2 regions of the Nitrincola salilacus genome follow, and region 2 is predicted to be linked to the other one. Evidence: predicted binding sites of a transcription regulator. Region 2 holds the regulator's gene; the other holds the start of a gene.
The links. Region 2 encodes LexA, which represses DNA repair genes until DNA is damaged. Its sites were predicted from a motif close to TACTGTNTANNTANACAGTA; they were not measured.
Positions count from the first base shown of each region.

Region 1: the regulator LexA is predicted to act here: its motif matches at 953-972, upstream of recN (DNA repair protein RecN).

Region 1 is NZ_CP176580.1:455,247-462,870, forward strand. Features, by position in the region: gene recN (DNA repair protein RecN) at 1-943, opposite strand, end outside; gene grpE (nucleotide exchange factor GrpE) at 1,110-1,760, shown strand; gene dnaK (molecular chaperone DnaK) at 1,861-3,777, shown strand; gene dnaJ (molecular chaperone DnaJ) at 3,882-5,018, shown strand; gene dapB (4-hydroxy-tetrahydrodipicolinate reductase) at 5,053-5,862, shown strand; gene ACK3CJ_RS02125 (NGG1p interacting factor NIF3) at 5,945-6,256, shown strand; gene ACK3CJ_RS02130 (NUDIX hydrolase) at 6,272-6,844, opposite strand; gene ACK3CJ_RS02135 (CoA pyrophosphatase) at 6,954-7,589, shown strand; gene ACK3CJ_RS02140 (HlyC/CorC family transporter) at 7,573-7,624, opposite strand, start outside.
Region 2 is NZ_CP176580.1:2,088,159-2,095,782, forward strand. Features, by position in the region: gene ACK3CJ_RS09905 (SulA-like leucine-rich domain-containing protein) at 1-447, opposite strand, end outside; gene lexA (transcriptional repressor LexA) at 468-1,070, opposite strand; gene dinG (ATP-dependent DNA helicase DinG) at 1,200-3,314, shown strand; partial or broken gene rhlB (ATP-dependent RNA helicase RhlB) at 3,336-4,661, shown strand; gene ACK3CJ_RS09925 (hypothetical protein) at 5,006-5,218, shown strand; gene ACK3CJ_RS09930 (NAD(P)H-dependent glycerol-3-phosphate dehydrogenase) at 5,276-6,307, shown strand; gene sixA (phosphohistidine phosphatase SixA) at 6,304-6,765, shown strand; gene ACK3CJ_RS09940 (alpha/beta fold hydrolase) at 6,843-7,624, shown strand, end outside.

The DNA.
Region 1 (7,624 bases), 1.6 Mb from region 2:
TGCGGGCAACATCGTAAATCAGTGTCAGGCGCTCTTCCACTTCCAACTGACGCTGTGGGTTGATCTCGACCAGGTCGAGGTAGTGTCGAATTTCTCGGCTTGCCTCTTCCAGTTGGATCTGGGCGTTGTTGAGCATATCGCCAGCTTGCAGTAGTGCTGGTGCCTGGCTGTTCAGGCTTGCCAGCAGTTGTTGGCAGTGGCTGAGCAGGCTGATGCAATTTTCATTTTCACCTTCACTGGCGATTTCAAGCAGTTGGTGGCCAGTGCTGAGCAGAGTGCCGGCATTGTCCAGCATGCGCTGCTCCTCCTCCAATTGCTGTAGTTCATTGTCTTGAATGGCCAGTTGGTCCAGCTCTTCAATCTGATAGTTCAGCAACTGCAGTCGAGCGTCTTGCTCGGCATTCTGTTCGCGCTTTGAGATCAGTTCATTCTGCTGGCGCTGCCAGGCATGATAGGCCTTGCGTACCTGATCTGACAATTCGGTCTGGCGTGCATACTGATCGAGCAGTGTTCGATGATGCTCTTTTTTCAGCAGGCGCTGGTGCTCATGCTGGCCATGAATGTCGACCAGAAACTGACCCAGTTCACGCAAATGGGCCAAAGGCACTGGTTGGCCGTTGATATAGCTGCGGCTGCGTCCCTCGCGGGTAACGATGCGGCGCAACTGGCACTCCTCCTCATCCTGATCGAGGTCCTGTGCCTGGAGCCACTCGCGAGCCTCGGGGATCTGTTGCAGATCGAAAATGGCAGTGATTTCAGCGCGCTCTGCGCCGCTTCGGACGGTGTCGCTGTCGGCACGATCCCCCAGTGTCAGGGCAAGTGCATCCAGCATGATCGACTTCCCGGCTCCGGTCTCGCCGCTGATAACGGTCATGCCGGATGAAAGGTCGATATCCAGTTCGTCTACGATGGCAAAGTTGCGGATGATCAGGTGCGTCAGCATGGCATCACTACATGGTTATTTATACAGTGTTTAATGTATAAGGCATTTTGATTTTGCCTGCAAGCCCTGTTGTTAAATGTAGCGCAAAAAAACGCTATTTAACCTTGAATAGTCTGAGTGTATCCCCATATACGGTGGCAACGAGTTGTGTAACAAGAATTGAACAATGGGAGAAGAGCTGATGGCAAATGAGCAGCAAGACCAACATCAGGCTGATGTTCAGGAGCATGCAGATAAGCAGCAGGCACCTCAGGCTGGTGATCAGGGTTCTGCACAGGCAAATGCCGACGATATGGCTTCAGCTGATGATGTGATAGATACGGGGTCTACCGATCAGGTCTCCGATAAGGGGCTGGATCAGTTACAGGCGATGGAAGAGATTAAAGTCCTGAAAGGGCAGTTGGCTGATTTGCAACTGCGCGCACAGGCTGAGATTCAGAACACTCGCCGCCGAGCCGAGCAGGATGTCGAGCGGGCTCATAAATACGCTCTGGATAAATTTGTGGCTGAGTTGTTGCCGGTGATTGACAGCCTTGAGCGGGCGGTTGATGCCTGCAAGGGTGATGATCCAAGCATTCAGGCCATTCGTGAAGGTAATGAGCTGACGCTGAGTATCTTCACCGCTGCTCTGACCAAGTTCAACGTCGAGATGGTTGATCCTCAGGGGCAGCCGTTTGACCCTGAGCTGCATCAGGCCATGTCGTTGGTTGATGCCCCTGATGCTGAGCCGAAAAGTGTTGTAGCCGTCATGCAGAAAGGTTTCACGCTGCATGGCCGATTGGTACGCCCGGCCATGGTTATGGTCGCGAAAGGGTGATTGTCAGCGCTTGAAATTGATTCAGGCGGCCCCATATAACTGTTAACGATTTTTACAGAATTCATGTCCCGCTCGTGGACGCAAAATACTGGAGTAGAAAATGGGTAGAATTATTGGTATCGATCTTGGAACCACCAACTCTTGTGTGTCGATCCTTGATGGAGATAAAACCAGAGTTATCGAGAACTCAGAGGGTGATCGTACAACCCCTTCCATCATTGCCTATACCAATGATGGTGAGATCCTGGTCGGTCAGTCAGCCAAGCGTCAGGCGGTGACCAATCCAGATAATACGATTTTTGCCATCAAGCGTCTGATTGGTCGCCGTTTCGGTGACGACGTAGTGCAGAAAGATATCAAGATGGTGCCTTACAAAATTATCAAAGCTGAGAACGGCGACGCCTGGGTTCAGGTGAGAGATAATAAGATGGCGCCGCAGCAGGTGTCTGCCGAAATTCTGAAGAAAATGAAGAAAACGGCTGAAGACTATCTGGGCGAGCCAGTGACCGAAGCAGTTATCACGGTACCTGCCTACTTCAACGATTCGCAGCGCCAGGCAACCAAGGATGCCGGTCGTATTGCGGGTCTTGAGGTGAAACGTATCATCAACGAGCCAACGGCTGCAGCACTGGCCTATGGTCTGGACAAGAGCAAGGGCGACAAGACCATTGCGGTTTATGACCTGGGTGGTGGTACGTTTGACGTCTCCATTATCGAAATCGCCGATGTTGATGGCGAGCACCAGTTTGAAGTACTGGCGACCAACGGTGATACCTTCCTCGGTGGTGAAGACTTTGACCTGGCGCTGATCAACTACCTGGCAGACCAGTTCAAGAAAGAAAGTGGTATCGATCTTCACAACGACCCTCTGGCGCTGCAGCGTCTGAAAGAAGCGGCCGAGAAGGCCAAAGTTGAGCTGTCCAGCTCGCAGCAGACAGATGTTAACCTGCCTTACATCACCGCTGATGCGTCAGGCCCGAAACATCTTAATGTTCGTGTTACGCGTGCCAAGCTGGAGTCGCTGGTAGAGGATCTGGTTGATCGCTCTATGGAGCCTTGCCGCATTGCATTGAAAGATGCCGGCCTGTCTGCATCCCAGATTGACGAGGTTATCCTGGTCGGTGGTCAGACACGTATGCCAATGGTGCAGAAGAAAGTCACAGATTTCTTCGGCAAAGAGCCGCGCAAGGATGTTAACCCTGATGAAGCGGTTGCCATAGGTGCAGGTATTCAGGCAGCGGTTCTGTCTGGTGACGTGAAAGACGTACTACTGCTCGACGTCACTCCGCTGACGCTGGGTATCGAAACCATGGGCGGCGTTGCGACACCAGTGATCGATAAGAACACCACGATTCCTACCAAGAAATCACAGGTGTTCTCGACTGCTGACGACAATCAGGGTGCCGTGACTATCCATGTCGTTCAGGGTGAGCGCAAGCAGGCTTCACAGAACAAATCACTGGGTCGTTTTGATCTGGCAGATATTCCACCGGCGCCACGTGGTGTCCCTCAGATCGAAGTAACTTTCGATATCGATGCCAACGGTATCCTGAACGTATCCGCCAAGGACAAGGCAACCGGCAAGCAGCAGTCAATCATCATCAAGGCCTCAACCGGTCTGAGTGATGAAGAGATCGAAAAAATGGTCCGCGATGCTGAAGCACACGCCGATGATGACCGTCGCTTTGAAGAGCTGACGACTGCACGTAACCAGGGCGATGCCATGGTTCATACGGCCAAGAAAACATTGAAAGATGCCGCAGACAAGGTCAGCGACAGCGAAAAAACCAGCATTGAAGCGGCAATTGCTGAGCTGGAAGAGGTGCTGACAGCTGATGATAAGGCTGCCATCGAAAGCAAGACCGAAGCCCTGACGGCTGCGATCTCCTCTGTGGCTGAAAAGATGTATGCCGATGCGGCTCAGGCTGATTCTGCTGCAGATGATGCGACAGAAAAGCAGACAGCAGACGATGTTGTTGATGCTGAGTTCGAAGAGGTCAAGGACGATAAGAAGTAAGCTGTCCGCGCCTGTTCGATAGGGTATGTGTGGCGACGCGGGCTTATGCCCGCGTTGTCGTGTCCGGCTTCATTTGAAGTCTACAACCGGATCAGATTCGGATTATGTCAAAGAAAGACTACTATGAACTGTTGGGTGTGTCGCGAGACTCATCCGATCGTGATATCAAAAAAGCTTATCGCCGTCTGGCCATGAAGTATCACCCGGACCGCAATCCGGATAATCCTGAGGCGGAAGAGAAGTTCAAAGAGTTCAGCGAAGCCTATGAGGTGCTGTCAGATGCCCAGAAAAAGGCCGCCTATGACCAGTTTGGTCATGCCGGTGTGCAAGGGCAAGGTGGTGGCGGTTTCCATGGTGGTGGCTTCGAGGGCAACTTCTCCGATATCTTTGGTGATGTCTTCGGCGATATCTTCGGTGGGGGCGGTGGCGGTCAGCGGCGCAGCAGTGTGCAGCGCGGTGCTGATCTTCGCTATAACCTTGATCTAAGCCTTGAAGAGGCGGTTCGCGGTTGCGAAAAAAGTCTGCGTGTCCCGACTCTGGTCGCCTGCGATACCTGTGACGGCTCTGGCGCGAAGCCGGGAACCAGTCCACGTACTTGCAGTACCTGTGGCGGTGTCGGCCAGGTCAGGATGCAGCAGGGTTTCTTCTCTGTTCAGCAAACCTGCCCAACCTGTCATGGTCGCGGCAAGGTGATCCCGGATCCCTGTACTGCTTGCCATGGTCATGGTCGTGTCGAGAAGGTCAAGACGCTACAGGTCAAAATCCCGGCGGGTGTGGATACGGGAGATCGTATCCGTCTGGCGGGTGAGGGCGAGGCGGGCGGCAATGGCGGCCCTGCAGGTGATCTCTATGTTCAGGTCAGTGTACGTGAGCATCCGATCTTCCAGCGCGATGGCAAACATCTGTTCTGCGAAGTGCCTATCAGCTTTGTTGATGCAGCACTGGGTGGTGAGCTGGATGTGCCGACACTGGATGGTCGCGTCAAGCTGAAGATCCCCTCTGAAACTCAAAGCGGCAAGCTGTTCCGTCTGCGTGGTAAGGGCATTGCTCCTGTCCGTGGTGGCTCAACCGGCGACCTGATGGTGAGAGCGATCGTCGAAACGCCGGTTAACCTCAACAGTCGACAGAAGGAGCTGCTACGTGAGTTCCAGGACGCGACCGAAGAGGGCAAGGGTAAGCACAGCCCCAAGCGGCATGGTTTTTTTGATTCCGTCAAAAAATTCTTTGAGGATATGACCTGATCATCAGGTCAGCAGATTCGGGCATGGTAAACGCATGATCAGAGTAGCAGTCACCGGTGCAGCCGGTCGTATGGGACGAACTATCATCGAAGCGATCCAGCAGGCCGACGGCGTGCGTCTGGCGGCTGCGATCGTTGAGCCCGGAAGCAGTCTGTCGGGTGCAGATGCGGGTGAGCTTGCCGGTATCGGCAAACTTGGCATTCTGCTCAGTCCGAGCCTTGAGCAAGTGCTGGATCAGTTCGATGTGCTGATTGATTTCACCTCGCCTGAGGTGTCGATGGGTAACGTCGCGTTCTGTGCTGCCAATGGCAAGCAGATAGTGATCGGAACCACCGGGTTGGATGATCTGCAGAAAGAGCGTCTGCGCAAAGCATCCGACAAGACGGCGATAGTATTTGCACCGAATATGAGTGTAGGGGTTAATCTCTGCTTTAAACTGCTCGAGATTGCAGCCACTGTACTGGGTGATGATGCCGGTTACGATATAGAGATTATCGAAGCGCACCATCGTCATAAGGTGGATGCGCCTTCCGGCACTGCATTGCGTATGGGTGAAGTTGTCGCTGATGCGCTGGGACGCGATCTGAAAAATTGTGCGGTTTACGGCCGTCAGGGCTATACCGGCGCACGTCCTGAGAAGGAGATAGGTTTCGAAACCATCCGTGCAGGCGATATAGTCGGTGATCATACGGTGCTCTTTGCCACAGAGGGCGAGCGTATTGAGATTACACATAAGGCCTCAAGTCGCATGACCTTTGCCAAGGGCGCCGTCAGAGCGGCAGCCTGGCTCAAGGATAAGCCGGTTGGTCTTTATGACATGCAAGATGTGCTCGGTTTGCGCTAAACTCAAAGAGTTCTTCTTACTCGCCCGCTCTTGCGGGCTTTTTTTTATCCACTTTTCGATCCCGGATAGTTGAGGTAAATTTATGTATAAATTATGTTTTTTTGTGCCTGAGGCTGATCTTGAGGTTGTCAAACAGGCGCTGTTTGATGCGGGTGTCGGCAGGATCGGTGACTATGACGGTTGTTGCTGGCAGACGCTGGGTACTGGTCAGTTCAGGCCCTTGTCGGGCAGCAATCCGCATATCGGAAAGCAGGACGCGCTGGAGAAAGTGGCGGAGTGGAAGGTTGAGATGGTCTGTGATGATCAGTTGATCAGGCAGGCGGTTGCTACCCTTAAGCAGGCGCACCCCTATGAAGAGGTGGCCTATGATGTCTGGCGGTTGGAAGATCTATAAGGCTTTTTGGCACAATTACTGCGCAGTACCTTCACGCGTGAGCAGCTTGCCCTTTTCGCTGATATCCAACTCTATGTGGCGCAGCGGAAACGTGCCCAGGCGTCGGTCCTCGAAATAGTAGCGCAATGCGTTGCGAATTGTTTCAAAGGCAAGGTCATCCCAGGGTATTTCATCTTCGTGGAAGAGTTGAACATCGAGTGACTCATCGCTGCTGCTGAATTCCGGTTTCGGCAGATGGGCGAGATAGATCATCTGCACCTGATTGACATGCATGATGGAGGTGACTGTGTAGAGCTGGCGGATCAGGACATCGGCATTTGCTTCTTCCAATGTTTCGCGCAATGCGGCATCCTCGGTTGATTCGCCATTTTCCATGAAACCGGCAGGCAGCGTCCAATATCCATAGCGAGGTTCAATGGCGCGCCGACACAGAAGCACTTGCTGGTTGTAGATTGGCAGACAACCGGCAATAATTCGTGGGTTCTGGTAGTGAATAGTGCCACAGTTACCGCAGACATAACGCTCGCGATTGTCGCCTTCGGGTATTCTGCTTGTTACGTGTGCGCCACACTGGCTACAAAACTTCATAGGTCGGGTTCCTTGTGTCTGCACCCATTTTAGCCGTATCGCAGAATCCACGTCGACCCATTTTGTACAGGATTTGAGCGTAGATCGAGAAGGGTATACAGGAGGGTACATGCTGGATCAGGTGGCGAAGAGGTTGAAGCAGTATCGGCCCTGGCGGTTAAGAGCTCAGGGTATGGAAGCGGCCGTTCTTGTGGTGATGACAGATCAGGTGCATGACCCGGAAATTGTGCTGACCGTGCGTTCACATCTGCTGTCGACACATCGTGGTGAGGTGGCATTTCCCGGCGGTAAGCGTGATCCGGAAGATGCTGATCTGCTGCATACGGCCTTGCGTGAGGCGGAAGAGGAGATAGGCCTCAGTCAGGATAAAGTTCAGATCATTGGTTCGCTCGGGCAGGTGGTGTCGAAGCATCAATTGCAAGTGACGCCCTGGGTTGGCGTGATCCCTTCGCAGTTGCCACTGCGTCCGAATCCCGGCGAGCTGGATAAGGTGTTCAAAGTGCCGGTTTCCTTCTTTCTGGAAAATGAAGCGCAGCGTATGGATAGCTTTATCTATGAGGGGCGTACGCACAGGATTTCGGCCTGGGAGTATGACGGTGAGATTATCTGGGGGCTGACCGCCTATATTTTGACAGAGTTTTTGAATGTGGGGTTCGGGGCGGGATTAAATATCCCGCCACGCCCGGAAAGGCTGGCGGGTACTGTCTCGGATAATGTTCTGAATATTATCAGGAAGGATTGTTGATGCGCAGGATACGTGCAGTCTGGATGCACTTGTCC
Region 2 (7,624 bases):
GGCCAGTGCGGCATTTTCCAGACGTTTGAGCTCTTCTCGGGTCAGTTGTGGGTGCCAGAGAATTACAGTATGGCAGGTGCCGGCGCATAGTGCTTTGGCTGCCAGCACAACAGCATTGTCAGTTTCACAACGCAAAGTCAGTGTTTTGCTCAAGTCAGTTGCTGCCTGCAACAGATGATCCCGTGTCAGTTCAGAAGGTGGTGCAACAAGGGCCAGCCAGCGCTCACCACGGCTCAGTTGTGACAGCATGGGCAGTATCATCGGCTGAAGCGAAACCAGATCACTGTGAAGTACTATCTCAGTGATCTTTCCGCTCAGCGGACTGGGGCAGTCGCTTTGTGGTCGGTTATCAACTCTGGACCTGTTGCTTGAGCGTGTACTCTCAAGTGTCAGTTGAGGCTGACCAGCGATCTGTGAATCATCTCTTGCTGCGGCAATGGCTAACATTACGTCTCTCCTGCGTCCGGCTAACTGCCCTGACGAATAACGCCTACACCGAGTCCTTCTATCACCAGATCCTGTTCCTTCAGGTCCACTTCAATGGCGGGGAAGTCTTCATTTTCTGCGATCAGGCTGACTTTATGCCCGTTGCGTTGAAAACGTTTAACCGTCACCTCTTCGCCGATACGTGCTACGACTATCTGACCATCCTTGACATCATGTGTCTGATGTACGGCCAGCAGGTCACCGTCCAGTATGCCGACATCCTTCATGCTCATTCCACGGACACGCAGCAGATAGTTTGCCGGTGGATGAAAGAAGTCCGAAGAGATGGTGCAGTGCTGCTCGATATGCTCCTGAGCCAGTATGGGTGAACCAGCGGCTACCATGCCGACGATCGGCAGACCCAGATCCTGTTCGAACTCCGGCAACCGGATTCCGCGTGAGGTGCCCTTGATCATTTCGATGGCGCCCTTGTTGGCGAGCGCTCGAAGATGTTCTTCAGCCGCATTCGCTGACTTGAACCCCAGGTCGCGTGCGATTTCTGCTCTCGTCGGCGGATAACCGGTGGTTTCCATATGTCGCTTGATGCAGGCGAGTACTTCACTTTGGCGTTTTGTCAGTTTCATAGTCATATGTCTTTTTATACAGTCACTGCATTTTTATACAGTATTTCAGATTCGTCAAGTAAAAATCTGTTTGTATATCCAGTATTTTGTTAATATCCGCTTCAAATCAGCGCTGATGGAGTTCTGCTGTTGCTCGAAAGTGATCTCAAAAAAGAGATTCAGACCGCCTACACCCGTTTTCTCGAAAGCAGGGAATTGCGTGCCCGGCCTGCTCAGAAGCAGATGATCGGCGCTGTCGCGCGTGTGCTGGGTGCCATTCGTCAGGGAGACAAGGGCGAGCGTCTGGGTGAAAATCATGTGACCCTTGTTGAGGCTGGCACAGGTACAGGCAAAACGGTTGCCTATTTAATTGCTGCTCTTCCGATAGCGCGTCGTCGTGAACTCAAACTGGTAATCTCCACCGCGACGGTCGCGCTCCAGGAGCAGTTGATCAGCAAGGATCTGCCAGAGTTGGCACAGCACTCGGGGCTGATCTTCAGTTTTGCTCTGGCCAAAGGGCGAGGGCGATATCTGTGCCTGAACAAGGTTGAGCATTGCCTGGAGCGTCAGGAAAACCTGGGGCAGATCGCACTCTATGAGGATGAGATCGAGGAGCGCTTGCCCGAGTCTTCATTGCTGCTCTATCGCACACTGATGGAGCGCTACGCGGCAGGAGAGTGGGATGGTGATCGTGATCGCCTTGAGCTTGAGGTGGCTGATGAGCTCTGGCAACCACTGACCAGTGATCATATGCAGTGCAGTAACCGGCGCTGCAGTAATTTCAGTGTCTGCCCCTTTTATCGCTCGCGTGACAGGATGGCGGAAGCGGATCTGATTGTGGCCAACCATGATCTGGTGCTGGCTGACCTGGCGCTCGGCGGCGGCGCGATTCTGCCTGAGCCGTCTGAAACCCTCTATATTTTCGACGAGGGCCATCATCTTTCAGATAAGGCCTCCAATCATTTTGCCTACTCCATGCGCATTGGTGCCAGTCAGAAGCTGATCGGCATTCTTGAGAAAAAACTCAATCAGTTGGCTCAGGAAACAGGTTCTACTCAACTGGCCGATTATGTCGGGCGAATGCAGCAGCCGGGTGCCGATTTGTATCGTGCACTGGGTCAGTTTGAAGTATTGGCGTCTTTACTTGAGTTCAGCGACGAACGAAATCAGTCAGCCCGTTATCGTTTTCCGGGAGGTGTTTTACCGGATAGCTGGCATGCGCCGGCTCAGGAAATCGCATTCTGTTGCGACAGGGTGGGGCAACTGCTTGAGCAGATATCTGATCTTCTCAAAGAGGGAATGGAGGGGGCCAGCAGCGAGGTCGCGCGAGCCGATGCGGAGTTGTGGTATCCTCAGATTGGTGTTTTCTGGAGTCGGATACAGCATCTGGGTTGGCTGGCAGGCAGTTACGCGCGGCCAGATCCCGAGGGTTCGACTCCGGTTGCACGTTGGATTATCAGGGTCGAGGCCGGGCATGCGCAGGATTTTGAATGTCGCAGCAGCCCCGTGTCAGTGGCGGATACGTTACGAGAACATCTGTGGGAGTCGTGCTTTGGTGCGCTGGTAACATCGGCTACCCTGACTTCGCTTGGGCGTTTCGATCGTATCTGCAGCAGCCTGGGGCTGGCTGAAGATACAACATGTGAGCGACTGTTCAGCCCCTTCGATCACTACAATGCTGCCGTGCTGGAAGTGCCTCAGATGCGCACTGATCCAAGCAGAGCACAGGAACATACGGAAGAGGTGGCCGAATATCTGAATCTGGAACTGGCTCAACTGACGGCTGTGCTGGTATTGTTCAGCTCCTGGAAACAGATGCTGACAGTGCTTGATCGGCTGGATGATTCCGTGAAAAATAGCGTACTGGCTCAGGGGCAGTTGGCCAAAGGTGAGATTCTCCGGCAGCATCGCTTGCGGCTTGATGAAGGTAAACCAAGCATCATTTTTGGATTAGCCTCCTTTGCCGAAGGGGTGGATCTGCCGGGCCACTATTTAACGGATGTGATTATTGCCAAGCTGCCATTCAGCGTGCCGGATGACCCGGTGGATGCGACTATGGCAGAATGGATAGAGCAACAGGGTGGCAATCCTTTCAATGACTGGATGGTACCCGCAACGGCAATGAAACTGACCCAGGCGGTTGGTCGATTGCTGAGAACCGAAAAGGATCATGGCCGTATCGTTATACTGGATCGGCGCATCGTCAATAAACGTTATGGGCGCCAGATGTTGGATTCCCTGCCGCCTTTTCGCCGTCAATTTTAATGCTTAAGTCAGGAAGGCAATATTTTGAATTCAGAAGCTGATAACAAACCTGCAGATGCTGTAGAAAACGCAGCAGGCACTACCGGCGAGACCACCAATAACGACAGAAAACCCAGGCGCAAGCGTCGTGACAGCCGTCGCGATACGAAGAAAACCTGGTCACCACTTGAGATATCCGTTCCCGCTGTGGACGACAAAACCCGGTTTCAGGATCTTAATCTGCCGGATGAACTGATGCATGCGATCCATGATCTTGGCTTTGAATACTGCACGCCGATTCAGTCGGTCACTCTGGCGCAGGCGCTGGAAGGTAAAGACCTGATTGCCAAGGCGCAGACCGGTACAGGCAAGACCGCTGCGTTTCTGATCAGCGTGATCACCGACCTGCTCGACTACCCAATTGAAGGTAAACGTAAGCTGGCGGAACCTCGTGTTCTGATTCTGGCTCCGACCCGCGAACTTGCGCTGCAGATCGCTTCTGATGCAGAAGGGCTGATCAAATACAGCGATCTCAAAGTGGTATCGCTGGTGGGGGGTATGGATTTTGACAAACAGCGCAAAGAGCTGGCCAGTGGTCCAGTTGATCTGCTGGTGGCGACTCCCGGTCGTCTGATCGATTTTGTCAGATCCAAAGATGTTGACCTTTATAATGTTGAAGTGCTGATCCTGGATGAAGCAGACAGAATGCTCAGCATGGGATTCATCCCTGATGTCAGAACTATCATCCGCCAGACACCCCGCAAAGGACCTGAGCGTCAGACAATGCTTTACAGCGCGACCTTCTCTGACGAGATCATGAATCTGGCCCGCCAGTGGACAGTTGATCCGGTTCAGTTTGAAATGGAGTCAGTGGGCGCAACGACAGACAATATCAGCCAGAAAGTATTTCTGGTGGCGGCATCCGATAAATACCGCCTGCTGCGCAATTACCTGAACATTAATGGTGTTGATCGCGCCATCGTCTTCTGTAACCGTCGCAGTGAAACACGCAAGCTTGCCGAACGTCTGCAGCGTGATGGCCTCAAGGCATCACTGATGTCGGGCGAAATTCCCCAGCACAAGCGTGTTAAAACTCTGGATGATTTCCGTAGCGGCAGGATTCAGGTATTGGTAGCAACTGATGTCGCTGGCCGAGGTATCCATATTGATGGTGTCACCCACGTGATCAACTATCAGCTTCCTGAAGATGCCGATGATTATGTACACCGTATCGGTCGTACTGGTCGTGCTGGTGCAAGCGGCACCTCTATCTGTTTCGCCTGTGAAAACGACTCCTTCCTGATCCCCGAGATCGAAGCGGAAACCGGCGTCAAGCTGGAGTGTATCCATCCGGATGCTGAGCTGTTGAGCGACCTGCCTCAGACAATGCCTGTCGTTGAATCAGAACTTGAAACAGAGGTTGAATCAGAAGTTGAATCAGAAGTTGAATCAGAGCTTGAGTCAGAGATTGTTGAGTCCGAGCATAAACCAGTGACTGAAACAGTCACAACAGAGCTGGACAATGCTGATGTAGTGGAAGATTCAACCGAGTCGGCTAAGGCTACCGACACTACCGACACTACCGACACTACCGACACTACCGACACTACCGATGCTACCGATGCTACAAGTACAGATGAGCCTGCCGCGAAGGAAGAGGCAGTAGAGGCAGTAGATGCAGCTGAGCCAGAGAGTAAACCAGCCAATCAGTCATGAGTGATCGACACAATACCCGTCGCATCCGCAACCTGCTCGCGATTGTAATCAGTGCATTTTTTGCAGTCGTGGGGGTTGCCGGTTATCAGCGTACCAGCGATCCGATGCAGCTGATGCTGTTTCTGGCACTGGCTGTAGTCAGTCTGGTTCTGGTTATGATTGTTTTCAAAGGAATAGATAAGCTTCTGGATAGTCTTGATAAGGAGTAGCGTCATTAAATATGCCGATAGTTTTTCAACAACCTGTCAGGTCCGGAGTGGAAAGTTGTGAGTAAATCAGGCAAACCCGTCGCTGTACTGGGTGGCGGAAGCTTTGGTACGGTCATTGCCAATATGATGGCGGAAAAGGGCGTGCCGGTACAATTCTGGATGCGCGATGCCGATCGGGCCGCCGAGGTGAATAGCAGTCGTCTCAATACACGTTATATTCCCGATTATCCGTTATCTCCATCGCTGCATGCCACAGCGGATCTGGAAGAGGCGATCACTGGCGCTGAAGTGGTGTTCGTGTCGGTGCCGAGTAATGCATTTCGCAGCGTGATGCTTAAAGCAGCCCCTTTTCTGAAGCCAGAGCAGTTGCTGGTCAGCACCACCAAGGGGATAGAGGCGGGCACCTTCTGTCTGATGAGTGAAATCATCAGCGATGTCTGCCCTGAATCGGCAGTGGGCGTACTCAGTGGGCCGAATCTGGCGAAGGAGATCGCGCAGCGCCAGTTGACGGCCAGTGTGGTTGCCAGTACGGATGCTGAACTTCGCAACAGGATTCAGGAGCTGCTTGGCAGTGCATATTTTCGTGTCTATGCCAGCAGTGACACCTATGGTGTTGAGCTGGGCGGTACGCTGAAGAATATCTATGCTATCGCCGCCGGTTTGAGCGTGGCGCTTGGTATGGGAGAAAACACCAAGAGCATGCTGATTACACGCAGCCTGGCCGAAATGAGCCGTTTTGCGGTATCCATGGGCGCCAACCCCATGACCTTTCTCGGCCTTGCCGGCGTCGGTGATCTGATCGTGACCTGTACCTCTCCACTGAGCCGTAACTTCCGAGTTGGTTTTGCACTGGGTTCGGGTAAAACGCTGGATCAGGCTGTGGCTGAGCTGGGTGAGGTGGCTGAAGGGGTCAACACACTGCATCAGGTGCGAGACAAAGCACTGGAAAAAGAGATCTACATGCCGCTGGTTTCGGGTCTGTATGAAGTGGTGTTCAATGGCGCGCCCGTCACGGCTGTTGTTAAGGGCATGATGCTGAATGTTCAGAATTCTGATGTCGAGTTCGTATTGCCGAGGGGCGATGCATGAAGCTGCTGCTGATTCGTCATGGTGAGGCGATGCCCTGGTCGCCATCCGGGGATGCCGGGCGAGAGTTGTCACCCAATGGTCGGCAGGAGGTGATCAGTATTCGGGAGCAGATACCGGAGCTATTGAGCAGCGTGTCACAGGTGCTGCATAGTCCCTATGTCAGGGCTGTGCAGACGGTAGATCTGTTGGCAGAGGGACTTCAGGTACCGTCAGTTGCGCTGGATGCTCTGGTTCCCGAGTCTACACCTATTCTGGCCTGTCAGGCGCTGGAGGCATATACAGCCAATTCATCCCTGTTGATTGTGACTCACCAGCCGTTGATCGGATGTTGGGTCAACTGGCTTTGTGAAGGCACGAATGCACAGCTATCCTGGGCGACGGCCCAACTGGCTGTTATCGAGGCAGACTGGCCAGCTGGTAATCTGGGGCAGCTGTTGGCCAGTCACTACCCGGCCTGATATTGATCATTTTCCATCCGATGGCGGTTGCACCTGTGTTGTCTATGCTAGAGTGAGCAGAGTCAGGGAGATGCTTTATGTTGCGGGAAGAGCTACTTGAAGGACTACTTGAAGGGCTGCGGGACGAGCTGCGGTTTGAAGTACAAGGACAGGAGATGGCTGCGATCGCCTGGGGACCGGCTGATGGCAAGCCTGTGCTGGCTTTGCACGGCTGGCTGGATAATGCCGAAACCTTTTACCAGTTGGCACCGCGCCTCAAGGGCGTGAGGTTGATTGCCCTGGATATGATGGGGCATGGCCTGACATCTCATCGTCCCAGCAGTATGCCCTATTACATCTGGGATAATGTTTCTGATCTGTTGACCATTGCGGATGAGCTGGAGCTTGATCAGATTCACCTGCTGGGCCACTCGATGGGCGCTGCAGTCTCCTCTCTGGCGGCAGGCACCTTTCCGGATAGGGTGTCCAGTCTGGTGTTGCTTGAGGGGCTTGCCCCTCTGGTTTACAGTGCCGAGGAGTTGCCAGAGAAAATGGCAGATGCACTGCGCAAGCGTACGCGGCTGCGGCATCGCTCACCGCGTTTCTACAACACAATGCAGGAAGCGGTTACTGCGCGAATCAATGGTCGCTTTCCGGTGCCGGAAGAGGCTGCAGTTCGACTTGTCGGACGTGCCATCATCAAAACAGAGCAGGGGTATCACTGGCGAACGGATGCCAGTGTGACATTACCATCCGTGGTCAGGCTGACAGAGCAGCAGGTCCGTGCCTTTCTGGAGCGTATTCGATGTCCATCACTCCTGTGTCTGGCAGAGCAGGGAATCTATCCTGAGTTGACCAAAACGCTTGCTACCTGCGTACA